Regions from separate parts of the Zavarzinia compransoris genome, predicted to be linked through region 2. Evidence: predicted binding sites of a transcription regulator. Region 2 holds the regulator's gene; the other holds the start of a gene.
What was found. Region 2 encodes PhoB, which activates phosphate uptake and scavenging genes when phosphate is short. Its sites were predicted from a motif close to TNTCATAAAACTGTCA; they were not measured.
Positions count from the first base shown of each region.

Region 1 (7,280 bases), 390 kb from region 2:
TCCATGATGTGGCGGAAACCGTGCAGGCGGTGAAATTATGGTCGGCCTTGGCTATAAGTGACGACTCGCGCGCGTGAAAGAACCACCATGACCCGCAAGCTCTTCGGCACCGACGGCATCCGCGGTACCGCGAATACCGACCCGATGACCGCCGAACTGGCCCTGGCCGTCGGCCAGGCCGCCGGCCGCCTGTTCCAGACCGGCGGCCAGCGCCGTCACCGGGTCGTCATCGGCAAGGATACGCGGCTGTCGGGCTATATGATCGAGGCGGCCTTGCAGGCGGGGTTCGTCGCCGTCGGCATGGACGTGATGCTGGTCGGGCCGATGCCGACGCCGGCGGTCGCCATGCTCACCCGGTCGCTGCGTGCCGACCTCGGGGTGATGATTTCCGCCTCGCATAATCCCTTCGAAGACAATGGCATCAAGCTGTTCGGTCCCGACGGCTATAAATTGTCCGACGAGGTCGAGATCGAGATCGAGCGCCGGATCGGGCGGGGCGAGGCCCCCCGCGCCGAACCCAAGGCGCTCGGCCGGGCCCAGCGGCTGGAGGATGCGGCCGGCCGCTATATCGAATTCGCCAAGGCGACCTTCCCCCGCGGCATGACCCTGGACGGTCTCAAGATCGTCGTCGATTGCGCCCATGGCGCCGCCTACAAGGTGGCGCCCACGGTGCTGTGGGAACTGGGAGCGGAAGTCGTCCCCATCGGCGTCAGCCCGGACGGCTTCAACATCAACCGCGAATGCGGTTCCACCCATGTCAAGGCGCTGCGCCAGGCGGTGCTTCAGCATGATGCCCATATCGGCATCGCCCTCGACGGCGACGCCGACCGCCTGATCCTGATCGACGAGGCGGGGCAGGTGGTCGACGGCGACCAGCTGATGGCCGTGGTCGCCGAACATTTTCACCGCACGGCGCAATTGCGGGGCGGCGGCATCGTCGCCACCGTCATGTCCAACCTCGGCCTGGAGCGCCACCTCGGCCGCCTGGGCCTGGGCCTGGCGCGGACGGCGGTGGGCGACCGCTATGTCGTCGAGCATATGCGCGAGAAGGGTTTCAACGTCGGCGGCGAGCAATCGGGCCATATCATCCTGTCCGACTTCGCGACCACCGGCGACGGGCTGATCGCGGCGCTTCAGGTCCTGGCCATGGTGGTCGAGGCCGGGCGCCCGGCGTCGGAAGTGTGCCGCCGCTTCCAGCCGCTGCCCCAGGTGCTGCGCAATGTCCGCTTCACGGCCGGCGGCCATCATCCGCTGGAGGACGGCGGGGTGAAGGCGGCGATCGCGGCGGTCGAGGACCGGCTGCGCCTGTCCGGCCGGCTGCTGATCCGGAAATCCGGCACTGAGCCGGTGATCCGGGTGATGGCCGAGGGCGAGGACCAGTCGCTGGTCGAAGCCTCGGTCGCCGAAGTGGTCGAAGCGCTGGAGCGGGTAGCGTGACGGGGCGGGTGCTGATCGTCGCCGGCTCCGATTCCGGCGGCGGCGCGGGGATCCAGGCCGATATCAAGACGGTGACGGCGCTCGGCGGCTATGCCATGACCGCGATCACCGCCCTCACCATCCAGGATACGCTCGGGGTGCATGGCATCGTCGATGTGCCGGTGGCGGCGGTCGGCGCGCAGATGGCGGTCTGCCTCGACGATATCGGCGCCGATGTGGTGAAGACCGGCATGCTGCATTCGGTCGACGTGGTGGAAACGGTGCTGGCGGGCATGGACCGGCCGACGGCGCCGCGCCTGCTGGTGGTCGATCCGGTCATGGTCGCCAAGGGCGGCGCCAGCCTGACCACGGATGCGACCACGGCGGCGGTGCGCGACCGCCTGCTGCCCCGCGCCGGCGTGATCACGCCCAACCTGCCCGAAGCCTCGGTCCTCCTGGGCCGGCCGGTGACCGCGATCGGCGAGATGGACCGGGCCGCCTTCGACCTCCTGGCGCTGGGGCCGCGGGCGGTGCTGCTGAAGGGCGGCCATCTGGCCGGCGATCTGGTGCGCGACGTCCTGGTTTCCGCCGATGGCCTGATCTATTTCGACGACCCCCGGATCGAGACGCGCAGCACCCACGGCACCGGCTGCACCCTGGCCTCGGCGATCGCGACCGGCCTCGCCCAGGGGCTGGACCTCGTCCCCGCCGTGCGCCGGGCCCGGAACTATGTCCGCAAGGCCCTGGCCACCGCCCCCGGCCTCGGCCGGGGCCACGGCCCCCTCAACCACGGCCACACGGTGCAGGCTTTCCGGTGACTTGATGGTCCGGCGGCAGCCGAGAGCCGCCGGGTTCTGCCTTTCGCGGATATCCCTGTGGTCCCTGGGCCGGAAACGCCCCAGGCGGGTGATTCGGGTTGGTTAGACCCCTTGCGGGCGGGCGAAGCCGATGGCGGCGGCCGGGGCGCGTGCGATGCGCGGTGCCTGGGGCAGGCGGCCGAGGGCGCACAGCAGGGCGGAGGTCGCGATCAGGCCCGCGGTCATGGCGATCATGGCCACCGGCCCCTGCCACAGGCCGAGCCCGGTCCCAAGCACGGCCCAGAGCACGCGCGCGGCCAGATTGTCGAACAGGGCGGCTTCGGCGCGAAGCGCCAGGACAGGCAGAAGGCTGAGCATCGGGGTCACCCTTGACGCGATTACCGGTCCATTAGGCAGGCTGTGAACGGGTGACGGCAACCTTCATTTTGTCGCATCGCACAATAGATTTTTGCAATACGGCAAAGAGAAGCCCCCGCCGTTGCCGGCGGGGGCCTGGAATGCGGTGTTTCGCGCCGACCAGAAGTCCAGGGCGATCAGAAGTCCAGGGCTTGGGCCTGCTTGACCTGCGAGATGGCGCGCACCTTCTCGACCACGCTGGCCGGGATCGATTCGTCCACCGAGACGAGGCAGATCGCCTCTTCGCCCGCGATCTTCCGGCCGAGGTTGAAGGTGGCGATATTGAGGCCGGCATCGCCGAGGATGGTGCCCAGGGCGCCGATGAAGCCCGGCTTGTCCTCGTTGGTCACATAGAGCATGTGCGGGGTGATCTCGGCCTCGACCGTGATGCCCTTGATCGAGACGATGCGGGGCTGGCTGTCGGCAAACAGGGTGCCGGCGACCGAGCGGGTCTTGCCGTCCATCTCGACGATGATGCGCATCAGGGTCTGGTAGTCGCCGGCGACTTCGAGCTTGGTGTCGGCGACGGCGATGTTGCGCTCCTTGGCCACCACCGGCGCATTGACCATGTTGACCGAGGACATGATCGGCCCGAGCAGGCCCTGGAGGGCGATGGCGGTCAGCGGGCGGGTGTTCAGCCTGGCGGCATGGCCTTCGTATTCGATCGTCACCTTGCGGATGCCGACCTCGGCCGAGAGCTTGCCGGCCAGGGCGCCGAGCTGGGCCGCCAGGGTCATATAGGGGCGCAGCCGCGGCGCTTCTTCCGCCGTGACCGAGGGCATGTTGAGGGCGTTGGAGACCGCGCCGTCGATCAGATAGGCCGACATCTGCTCGGCGACCTGAAGGGCGACATTCTCCTGCGCTTCAGTGGTCGAGGCGCCGAGATGCGGGGTGCAGACCACTTTCTCATGGCCGAACAGGATGTTTTCCTTGGCCGGCTCCACCGCGAAGACGTCGAGGGCGGCGCCGCCCACCTTGCCCGAATTGAGCGCGGCCAGCAGGTCTTCCTCGACGATCAGGCCGCCGCGGGCGCAATTGATGATGCGGACGCCGTCCTTCATCTTGGCGATCGAAGCCGCGTTGATGATGTTGCGGGTGCCGTCGGTCAGCGGGGTGTGCAGGGTGATGAAGTCGGCGCGGGCGAACAATTCGTCGAGTTCGACCTTGACCACGCCGATCTCGACCGCCCGTTCCGGGGTCAGGAACGGGTCATAGGCGACGACCTGCATCTTCAGGCCCTGGGCCCGGTCGGCCACGATCGAGCCGATGTTGCCGGCGCCGATCAGGCCGAGGGTCTTGGCGTAAAGCTCGACGCCCATGAAGCGGTTCTTTTCCCACTTGCCGGCATGGGTCGAGGCGCTGGCGGCCGGAATGTCGCGGGCGACGGCGAACATCATGGCGATGGCATGTTCGGCGGTGGTGATCGAATTGCCGAACGGCGTGTTCATGACCACGACGCCGCGCGCGGTGGCGGCCGGAATATCGACATTGTCGACGCCGATGCCGGCGCGGCCGACGACCTTGAGATTGGTCGCGGCGGCCAGCACATCGGCCGTCACCTTGGTCGCCGAGCGGATGGCGAGACCGTCGTACTGGCCGATGATGGCGATCAGCTCGTCCTTCTTCAGGCCGGTCTTGACGTCGACCTCGACGCCGCGGTCGCGGAAGATCTGGGCGGCGGCGGGGCTGAGTTCGTCGGAAATGAGAACCTTGGGCATGGGGGCACCTTAAGGAGGTTCGTCGTCCCGGAAGCGGGCCGGGATGGCAGGGAAGATCGTTTAAGCGGGAAGATCGGTTAAGCGGGGGCCCCGGCGGCGAGCGCCGGGGGGAGACGCAGATCAGGCGGCGACCGAAAGCTCGGCCTTCACCGTCGCATAGGCCCAGTCGAGCCAGGGCAGCAGGGCCTCGAGGTCGGACGCCTCGACCGTGGCGCCGGCCCAGATGCGCAAGCCCGGGGGGGCATCGCGATAGGCGCCGATGTCATAGGCGACGCCTTCTTTCTCGAGCAGGTCGGCCAGCTTCTTGGCGACCGCGGCCTTGCCGTCCTCGTTCAGGCCCTCGACCCAGGGGTCGACGACCTTGAGGCAGACCGAGGTGCAGGAGCGGATGGCCTTGTCTTCCGCCAGGAAGCCGGCCCAGGCGCTGTTCTCGACCCAGGCTTCGATGAGGGCGAGATTGCCTTCGGAGCGGGCGATCAGCCCGTCCAGCCCGCCGACCGAAGCGGCCCAGCCGAGGGCATCGAGATAATCCTCGACGCAGAGCATGGACGGGGTGTTGATCGTCTCGCCCTTGAAGATGCCTTCGGTCAGCTTGCCGCCCGACGCCATGCGGAAAATCTTGGGCAGCGGCCAGGCCGGGGTATAGGTGACCAGCCGTTCGACCGCGCGGGGCGAGAGGATGATCATGCCGTGCGCCGCTTCGCCGCCCAGCACCTTCTGCCAGGAGAAGGTGGTGACGTCGAGCTTCGACCAGGGCAGGTCCATGGCGAAGGCGGCCGAGGTCGCGTCGCAGATGGTGATGCCTTCGCGATCGTCGGCGATCCAGTCCGCATGCGGCACGCGCACGCCGGAGGTGGTGCCGTTCCAGGTGAAGACCACGTCGCGGGTCTTGTCGGCCTGGAACAGGTCCGGGATCTCGCCATAGCCGGATTCGAACTTGCGGACGTCCTTCAGCTTCAGCTGCTTCACGACGTCGTTCACCCAGCCGGCGCCGAAGCTCTCCCAGGCCAGCATGTCGATGCCGCGGGCGCCCAGCATCGACCACAGCGCCATTTCGACGGCGCCGGTATCGGAGGCGGGCACGATGCCGATGCGGTAATCCGCCGGCACCTTCAGGATCGCGCGGGTGTCTTCGATCACCTTCAGGAGCTTGGCCTTGCCGGGCTTCGAGCGATGCGAGCGGCCGATCAGGGCGTCATTGAGGGCGGCGGTGGTCCAGCCGGGGCGCTTGGCGCAGGGGCCCGAGGAGAACAGGGGCGTGGCGGGACGAGTAGCAGGCGCGGGACAAGTAGCAGGCTTTGTCATCTTTGGCCTTATCCTTCCAGATAAGCTGCGTCCCGGTGGGGGGACGTGACCCGCCCGCGACATTATCCATCGGCGTTCTCAAGTCAATGTGCGAATTCGGCGAGGCAGCCATTTTCGCTTGTACCCCCTCTGGCCTGCGCTCAAGATGACGTGAAGGTGACAGTTCGAGGGCAGGGAACGCATGGACCAGGGCGTGATCGCGTGGTTGCCGGGCAGCGGGAAGGGCGGCTCGGCCGACGGCAATGCCCCGGTTTCCGCGCCCCGGCGGATCTTCTTCGACCGCCGCGAACTCGACACCATCCTCGGCCTTTATGGCCGCATGGTCGCCGCTGGCGAATGGCGCGACTACGCCATGGCCGACGGGGTGGAGGTCGCGGTTTTCGCCGTGCACCGCCGGTCCTCGGAACAGCCGCTGTACCGGATCGAGAAACGCCCGGCGCTTGCCCGGAAGCAGGGCGCCTATGCGGTGGTCGCCGCCGGCGGCCGGGTCTTGAAACGCGGCCACGATCTCGGCACCGTTCTTGCCGTCCTCGAAAGAAAGCTGGTGAAGCTCGTCGAGGGCGACTGATTCTCGGGGAGGGTGCGTCTTGGGCTTCTACGAACGGCACATCGTGCCGCATATCATCAATTGCGCCTGCGGCACCAAGCCGATCCGCCACCAGCGGCGCAAGGTCGTGCCGCTGGCGCGCGGCACCGTGCTCGAGATCGGCATCGGCACCGGCCTCAACCTGCCCCATTACGATGCGGCCAAGGTCGACAAGGTGATCGGCCTCGATCCGTCCGAAACCTCGTGGAAGATCGCCGGCGCCCGCGCCGCCCGCCTGCCCTTTCCGGTCGAATTCATCGGCCTGCCGGGCGAGCGCATCCCGCTGCCCGATGCCTCGGTCGATACGGTGCTCGTCACCTATAGTCTGTGCACGATCCCGGATCCGGTCCCGGCGCTGGCCGGCATGCGCCGGGTGCTGCGCCCCGACGGGCGGTTGATCTTCTGCGAGCATGGCGCGGCGCCCGACGCCGGGGTGCGGCGCTGGCAGGAAAGGATCAATCCGGTCTGGAAGACATTGTTCGGCGGCTGCAACCTGCACCGGCCGATCCCCGACCTGTTGCAGGCCGGGGGCTTTCAGGCGGAGAGGGTGGAGACAATGTATCTGCCGGGCATGCCCCGGGTGGCGGGCTTCAACTACTGGGGCACGGCCGTTCCCGCCTGAGCGCGGGGGGCAGGCGCGGTCAGATGTCGCGGTAAAGCTGGACCCGGGTCGCGCGCAGGCCGGGCAGGCCGTGGCTTTCGATCGCCCGCTGCCAGGACAGGAATTCCTCGACCGACAGGGAATAGCGGCCGCAGGCTTCCTCCAGCGTGATCAGGCCGCCGCGGACGGCGGCGACGACCATCGCCTTGCGCCTGATGACCCAGCGGCGGGTGTCCGGCGGCGGCAGGTCTTCCAGGCGAAGGCCACGACCGTCCGTTCCGAACAGGCCGTCCGCCAGTTCGTGGATGGGACTACGTTCGTTCACTGTTGCTCCTGATGCCGGCGCGAGGGGAGCCGGCTTGTGGAGCGGATGGTAGCGGCGCCGGGTTAACAGCGGCCTAAAGCACCTCAGCCGTAAATCCCGCTGACCTTGTCGAGCG
Region 1 covers NZ_QGLF01000002.1:855,782-863,061, forward strand. Annotated here, with positions in the region: gene folP (dihydropteroate synthase) at 1-77, shown strand, start outside; gene glmM (phosphoglucosamine mutase) at 88-1,437, shown strand; gene thiD (bifunctional hydroxymethylpyrimidine kinase/phosphomethylpyrimidine kinase) at 1,434-2,234, shown strand; gene DKG75_RS09875 (hypothetical protein) at 2,337-2,591, opposite strand; gene serA (phosphoglycerate dehydrogenase) at 2,768-4,348, opposite strand; gene DKG75_RS09885 (phosphoserine transaminase) at 4,469-5,653, opposite strand; gene DKG75_RS09890 (DUF2794 domain-containing protein) at 5,835-6,221, shown strand; gene DKG75_RS09895 (class I SAM-dependent methyltransferase) at 6,241-6,861, shown strand; gene sciP (CtrA inhibitor SciP) at 6,881-7,165, opposite strand; gene DKG75_RS09905 (flagellar hook assembly protein FlgD) at 7,249-7,280, opposite strand, start outside.
Region 1: a site for PhoB is predicted at 5,811-5,826, ahead of DKG75_RS09890 (DUF2794 domain-containing protein). Genes of this name have one in related genera too.

Region 2 (7,280 bases):
TCTCGACCGGGGCGATCGCCGCCGCGCTCAACACCGACCTGCTGACCACGGGCGACAGCCGCGAGCCGGAAAACGCCGGTCTCTGGGGCGCCGTCGTCGGCTCGTTCCTCACCCTCATCGTGACGATCGGGATCTCCTTCCCGCTCGGCGTGATGGCGGCGATCTATCTCGAGGAATTCGCCCCGAAGAACCGCTGGACCGACATGATCGAGGTGAACATCAACAACCTCGCCGCGGTGCCGTCCATCGTCTTCGGCCTGCTCGGCCTTGCCGTGTTCCTGAATTTCTTCGGGATGCCGCGCTCGGCACCGCTGGTCGGCGGTCTCGTGCTGGCGTTGCAGGCGCTGCCGATCATCATCATCGCGTCCCGCGCCGCGATCAAGGCGGTGCCGCCCTCGATCCGGGAAGCGGCCCTCGGCATGGGTGCCTCGCCGCTCCAGACCGTGGTGCACCATACCCTGCCGCTGTCGATGCCGGGCATGCTGACCGGCGCGATCCTGGGCATGGCCCATGCGCTCGGCGAAACCGCGCCGCTGCTCATGATCGGCATGGTCGCCTTCATCGTCGACATCCCGTCGGGCTTCACCTCGCCCGCCACGGTGCTGCCGGTGCAGATCTACCTCTGGGCGGACAGCCCGGAACGCGCCTTCGTCGAAAAGACCTCGGCCGCGATCATGGTCCTGCTGGTGTTCCTGGTCTTCATGAACGCCGCCGCGATCTACCTCCGCAAGAAATTCGAACGTAAGTGGTGAGCGCCATGACTGCCCTCGACTTTACCACCCACACCGTTCCCCTGGACGGCAAGGCCAAGATCTCGGCCAAGAGCGTCAACCTCTGGTATGGCGAGAAACAGGCCCTCTACAACATCAACCTGGAGGTCGCCGAGAACCAGGTGACGGCGCTGATCGGCCCGTCGGGCTGCGGCAAGTCCACGTTCCTGCGGTGCCTGAACCGCATGAACGACACGATCTCGATCTGCCGCGTGCAGGGCGACATCCGCATCGACGGGGACGATATCTACGCCCCCGACCTCGACGTGGTGCACCTGCGCGCCCGGGTCGGCATGGTGTTCCAGAAGCCGAATCCCTTCCCGAAGTCGATCTTCGACAATGTCGCCTATGGCCCGCGCCTGCACGGCCTGGCGGAATCGAAGGACCATCTCGATCACATCGTGAAGTCCAGCCTCGAGCGTGCCGGCCTCTGGAAGGAAGTGTCGGACCGCCTCCCGTCGCCGGGCACCGGCCTTTCGGGCGGTCAGCAGCAGCGCCTGTGCATCGCCCGGGCGATCGCGGTCTCGCCGGAAGTGATCCTGATGGACGAGCCCTGCTCGGCCCTCGACCCGATCGCCACCGCGAAGATCGAGGAACTGATCGACGAACTGCGCGAGAATTTCACCATCGCCATCGTCACCCACTCGATGCAGCAGGCGGCGCGCGTCTCCCAGCGCACGGCCTTCTTCCATCTGGGCGTGCTGGTCGAGAACGGCCCGACCGAGGGGATCTTCACCTCGCCGGTCGACAAGCGCACCCAGGACTATGTCACCGGCCGCTTCGGCTGATCTGCTTAAGGAGCGACACCATGGCCGAACATATCGTCTCCGCCTTCGACAACGAACTGAATGCGCTGAAGACCAAGGTCCTGCGCATGGGCGGCATCGCGGAGGCCAATGTCGCCGCCGCGGTGCAGGCGACCGTGCGCCGCGACCGTTCGCTGGCGGAACGCACCATCTCGTCCGACCAGCGGATCGACGTCTTCGACGGCGAGATCGCTGAACTCGTCACCCGGCTGCTCGCCCTGCGCCAGCCGATGGCGGTGGACCTGCGTCTCATCGTCGGCACCCTGAAGATCGCGACCGATCTCGAGCGCATCGGCGACTACGCCAAGAATATCGCCAAGCGTTCCACCGCGCTCGGCACCGCCATCCCGGCCCAGCCGCTGCATGCCATTCCGCGCATGGGCGAACTGGTGCTCGGCATGATCAAGGACGTGCTCGACGCGCTCTCGAACGAGCAGGTCGACAAGGCCGTCGCGGTGCGCGATCGCGATCCGGTGCTCGACGAGATCTACAACAGCGTCTTCCGCGAACTCCTCACCTATATGATGGAAGATCCGCGCACCATCACCGGCTGCACCCATCTTCTGTTCATCGCGAAGAACCTGGAGCGGATCGGCGACCATGCGACCAACATGGCCGAGACGGTCTATTACATCCTCACCGGCAAGCGCATGCATGCCGACCGTCCGAAAGCGGATGTGACGGCGGAAATCGCCGACCCGTCGCAGGTCGCCTGACGCGTCGGATATGATCAGGAACGGGACGGACATGAAGCCTTCCATCCTCATCGTCGAGGACGAGCCTGCCCTCGTCGACCTGCTGCGTTACAACCTCGAAGCCAACGGCTTCGAGGTGCGCGCCACCATGGACGGCGACGAAGCCTTGATGATGGTCGACGAACGCCTGCCCGACCTCATCTTGCTCGACTGGATGCTGCCTTCGGTTTCGGGGATCGAGATCTGCCGCCAGCTGCGCCGCAAGACCGCGACGCGGCAGGTCCCGATCATCCTGCTGACCGCCCGGACCGAGGAAAGCGACCGTATCCGCGGCCTCGAATCCGGCGCCGACGATTATGTCACCAAACCCTTCTCCCCTTCCGAGCTTCTGGCCCGGGTGCGGGCGGTGCTGCGCCGCTCCCGTCCCGCGCTGTCCGAGGAAGGGCTGTCCTATGCCGATGTGGTCATGGACCTGTCGGCCCACCGGGTGATGCGCAGCGGCACGGAGATCCACCTGGGTCCGACCGAGTTCCGCCTGCTGCGCCATTTCCTGGAAAACCCGGGCCGGGTGTTCAGCCGCGAACAGATCCTGGACGCGGTCTGGGGCCGGGATATCTATATCGAGCAGCGGACGGTGGACGTTCACATCCGCCGCCTGCGCAAGGCGCTGAACGCCAACGGCGGCAAGGACATGATCCGCACCGTCCGCTCGGCGGGCTATGCCATCGATCAGGGCGCGGGGCGCAGCATCGCTCACTGATGGCGCTTGCGGGCGAAGCGGCCGGGGCTGTCCCCGGTCCAGCGCCTGAAGGCATGGGTGAAACTGGCGGTTTCGGCGTAGCCCAGCCGTTCCGCCACCGCCTCGACCCCGAGGCCGGTCTCGCGCAGCATGGCGCAGGCCAGATCCTGGCGCAGCCGGGCCACCAGATCGCGATAGCCGATGCCGCTGTCCTCCAGCCGGCGGCGCAGGCTGCGCGACGACAGGCCGAGCTGCGCCGCCACCTCCTCCATCCCCGGAAAATGGCCGGGCCGGGCCAGGATCGCCGCGGTCACCGTCTCGATGAAGGCATCTTCGCCGCGCAGGCTGCGCAGGCGCTGGTGGCACGCCTCGACATGCAGGGCGGCCAGCACCGGGTTCGCCTGCGGCAGCGGCCGGTCGAGCACGCCGGCGGCATAATAGACCGCATTGACCGGCGCCCCGAAGTGCAGCGGGCAGCCGAAGGCGCGCTCGTAAGGCCGGGGATCGGCGGGGGCGGGAAAGCGGAAGCTGACCGCCCGGCAATCGGCGCTCTGATCCCAGAGATCGGCCGAGATGCGCAGCGCCGCGGTCAGGTCCCGTTCCACCATGAAGCGCTGCAAGGCCGGCGGGGCGGCGGCATCGTCGAACACCAGGGCGTCGTCGCCCCCGGCAGAGACGAAGGAAATCGGCATGATCGAGAAGGTGAGATCCTGATACTCGAGGCCGAGGGTCAGGGCGCTTCTCATGGTCGGGCTGGCCAGCAGGGCGAAGCCCCAGACGCCATAGGCCGCCAGCCGGTAGCGCGGCCCGACCTCGAGGCCGAAGCCCTCGCCGAGGCCGGGCAGGCGCAGGCAGGCGGCGATCACCGCGAGTTCGGCCGTCGCCGCGACCTCGCCCCCCGGCTGGTCCAGCAGGGCGGGCTCGATGCCGGCGGCGATCAGGAAGGGCTCGATATCGATCGCGCGGGCCCGCAGCGCATCGCGCAGCACGCCAAGGCTGTTCACCGGCCAGCGCCGGCGGTTGATCGGGTTCAGCATGGCGGCATGGTGGCTGCTTTGGCCGGAACTATCAAGAAAATGTCCGAAGCGGACATGGATCGCCGCCCGCCGCTTTTCTATTCTGCCTCCAGGACGGCGGGAGACCGGCCAAAGCGGAGGAGAATTTCATGACGCCCGTGAAGGTTTGCGTGATCGGCACCGGTTTCGCCGGTCTTTGCATGGCGATCCAGTTGAAGCGGGCGGGGATCGAGGATTTCGTCATCCTCGACAAGGCCGACAAGGTGGGCGGCACCTGGCGGGAGAATTCCTACCCGGGGGCGGGCTGCGACGTGCCCTGCCATCTCTATTCCTATTCCTTCGAGCAGAACCCGGACTGGTCGCGCCGCTTTGCCAAGCAGCCGGAAATCATCGCCTATATCGAGCATTGCGCGCGGAAATACGATCTCCACCGCCATATCCGCTTCGGCACCGAGGTGACCGAGGCGACGTTCGACGAAGCCCGCGGGCTGTGGACCGTGCGGACCGCGGCGGGCGAGGCGATCGAGGCGCAATTCGTCGTCTCCGGCCTCGGCCAATTGTCGCGGCCGCAATTCCCGCGCATCCGGGGCATGGACGCCTTCAAGGGCAAGGCCTTTCATTCGGCCTATTGGGATCACGGCTATGACTTGCGGGGCAAGCGCGTCGCGGTGATCGGCACCGGGGCCAGCGCGGTGCAATTCGTGCCCGAGGTGCAGAAGGCGGCGCAGAAACTCTCCCTGTTCCAGCGCAGCCCGGCCTGGATGATCTCGAAGGACGACCGGGTCTTCTCGCCGCTGTGGCAGGCGCTGTGCCGTTACCTGCCGGGTTTCCAGCGCGCCTATCGGAACTATACCTACCTGCTGCTGGAATCCCGCTTCGTCAGCTTCCGGCGCTCGACCGGGTTCTTCGCCCGGTTGGCGACCCGGCAGTGCCAGTCCTTTCTCGACAAAAGCGTGAAGGACCCGGCGCTGAAGGCGAAGCTGCAACCGGATTTCCCGGTCGGCTGCAAGCGCATCCTGATCTCCAACGACTGGTATCCGGCCCTGTCGCAGCCCAATGTCGACGTGGTGACGGCGGGGGTGCGGGAAATCGTGGAAACGGGCGTGGTGACCGACGACGGCCGCCTGCACGAGGTCGACTGCATCATCTACGGCACCGGTTTCGAGACCCAGAGCTTCATCGCGCCGATGAAGGTCTGGGGCCGCCAGGGCGCCGAATTGAACGAGCGCTGGCGCAACGGGGCGGAGGCGCATAAGGGCGTCGCCATCGCCGGCTTCCCCAATTTCTTCGTGCTCTACGGGCCGAACACCAACCTCGGGCATAATTCGATCATCTTCATGATCGAGCGCCAGGTGGGTTACATCCTGAAATGCCTGCGCGAGGTCGAACGGCGGAATGCCGCCGCCCTCGACGTGACGCCGAACGCCATGTCCGACTATAACGCCCGCCTCCAGCAGGATTTCGACGGCACGGTCTGGACCGCCGATTGCAGTTCCTGGTACCGGAACGCGGCGGGCCGGATCACCAACAATTGGCCGGGCTTCACCGTCGGCTATTGGTGGCTGATGCGCGAGCCGGATTTCAACGACTTCCGCTTCGACCCCAAGGCGCGCTAGCTGGATTCCATCGTCAGGGTCGCGGCCTGCCAGCGGCCGGCCTTGAGGTCGGCCGGGCTGATCCAGAATTGCCATTGGCCGCCCAGTTCGAGGTTCATCACCCTGTCCTCGGCCAGATGCAGCAGCAGGATGTCGCCCCGGTGATCGAGGTCGATCTCGCCCTGGATGGTCGCGGGCGGGCCGAACATCTGGTGCCACTGGCGCCAGGTGCCGGCCGGGCGCAGGTATCGCGCCTCGACGACGGCGCGGACCGCGGGGGGCAGGGCGGCCGCCTGGGCCCCCGCCCCGGTTCCCGCGACGAGAAGGGCGCGAAGGGCCCGCGACGTCAATTCTTCGGGAAAGAGGGCACGGCCCCGGTGCTTGAGGGGACGCTGGCGATCGCATAGTTCCCGAAACCGGGCGGTCTCGTCCGGGGTCAGCGCCTGCCACAGCGGCTTGCCGGCGGCCATCTGCCTGACGGCCGCGCCATAGTCCAGGATCGCCGCCGTCTCTTCCGCCGTCAGGTCGTTCAGCGAGAGGCCGGCCAGATGATGGGCGAAATCATGGACGCAGTACCACCAGACGTCCGGCGTGCCGAGGCCCGCCGCCGCATAGACGGCGTCGGCATCGAAACGGGCCGGGCGCCGGCCATCGCGCTTTTCGACGGCGGCGTGGAACCCCTGCTTGATGTCCTTCAGCGATACCGCTGCCGGGACCAGGCGGATCGGCCAGCGCGGGAACAGGCGCGGGTCGGAATCCGGCAGGATTTGTTCTTCGTTGGTAAAATACTGGCGGGCGGGGGGCGCATCGTCCGGAACGGCGGTTTCAGCCGGCAGGCGGTCCCCGGCCACCGGGACGACGGCACCCTGGGGCGGGCCCTTGCCGTTGTAGCCGATGAAGAAGGCCAGCCAGCCGCCGCCTTGCGGCAGGGCGCCGGCGCCGGCGTCGGCCACCGCCCGCAGGCTGATCTGGGTGACGAAAAACAGGGGCTCGCCCGATTGGCTGTGGCGTGGCCAATCGGCGCCGCCCAGGCGAGGCCTGCCGCCGAACCAGCTTTCCGACGGGTTCCCGGGGGGTGGGCCCCAGGGTCGCGGGGCTTTTTCGACGAACAATGCGGGCAGGCTGTCGGCAAAGCGGATCTCGGGGATCAGGTTCTGCTCGGCAAAGGGGCCGGCACCGGAATCGCCGATGGCCCAGGCGATGGTCGCCAAAGTCTGGATCAACGGGGACTGGTCGGTCTTGCCCAGGTCTTCCCGCTTCAGCGGGGTCGGCGGCGGGGCATGTAGGAGGCGAGTGAAGCTGGGGGTGGCGGGATCGCTGCCGTCCAGGCCCCAATGGCGCAGGTTCAGGCGGTGCAGGTCGTTCATCGCCATATAGAGGGGATGGAACAGGACCGATTCCATCAGCCGATCCAGATCCCCCCGCGTGCCCGAAAGGCAAAGATGCACGGCGTCGACCGCGGCCTTCTCGACCGGGTTCAGGGTGGCATGGGGCTGTATCGCCTGAGTGGCCGCGCGCCCCTGCCGCAGGCCGGCGTATTTGGCCGCCAGGGGCAACAGGAAGCAGAGGCCCGCCGGTGCCGAGCCCAGCGCTTCCGCCTCGGCGAGATCGATGGCGCCAAGCGCATAGGCATCGGCCGCCGTCCCGCTCGCCCGGTAA
Region 2 covers NZ_QGLF01000002.1:467,606-474,885, forward strand. Annotated here, with positions in the region: gene pstA (phosphate ABC transporter permease PstA) at 1-752, shown strand, start outside; gene pstB (phosphate ABC transporter ATP-binding protein PstB) at 758-1,558, shown strand; gene phoU (phosphate signaling complex protein PhoU) at 1,579-2,292, shown strand; gene phoB (phosphate regulon transcriptional regulator PhoB) at 2,324-3,031, shown strand; gene DKG75_RS08055 (AraC family transcriptional regulator) at 3,025-4,047, opposite strand; gene DKG75_RS08060 (flavin-containing monooxygenase) at 4,176-5,642, shown strand; gene DKG75_RS08065 (YwqG family protein) at 5,639-7,280, opposite strand, start outside.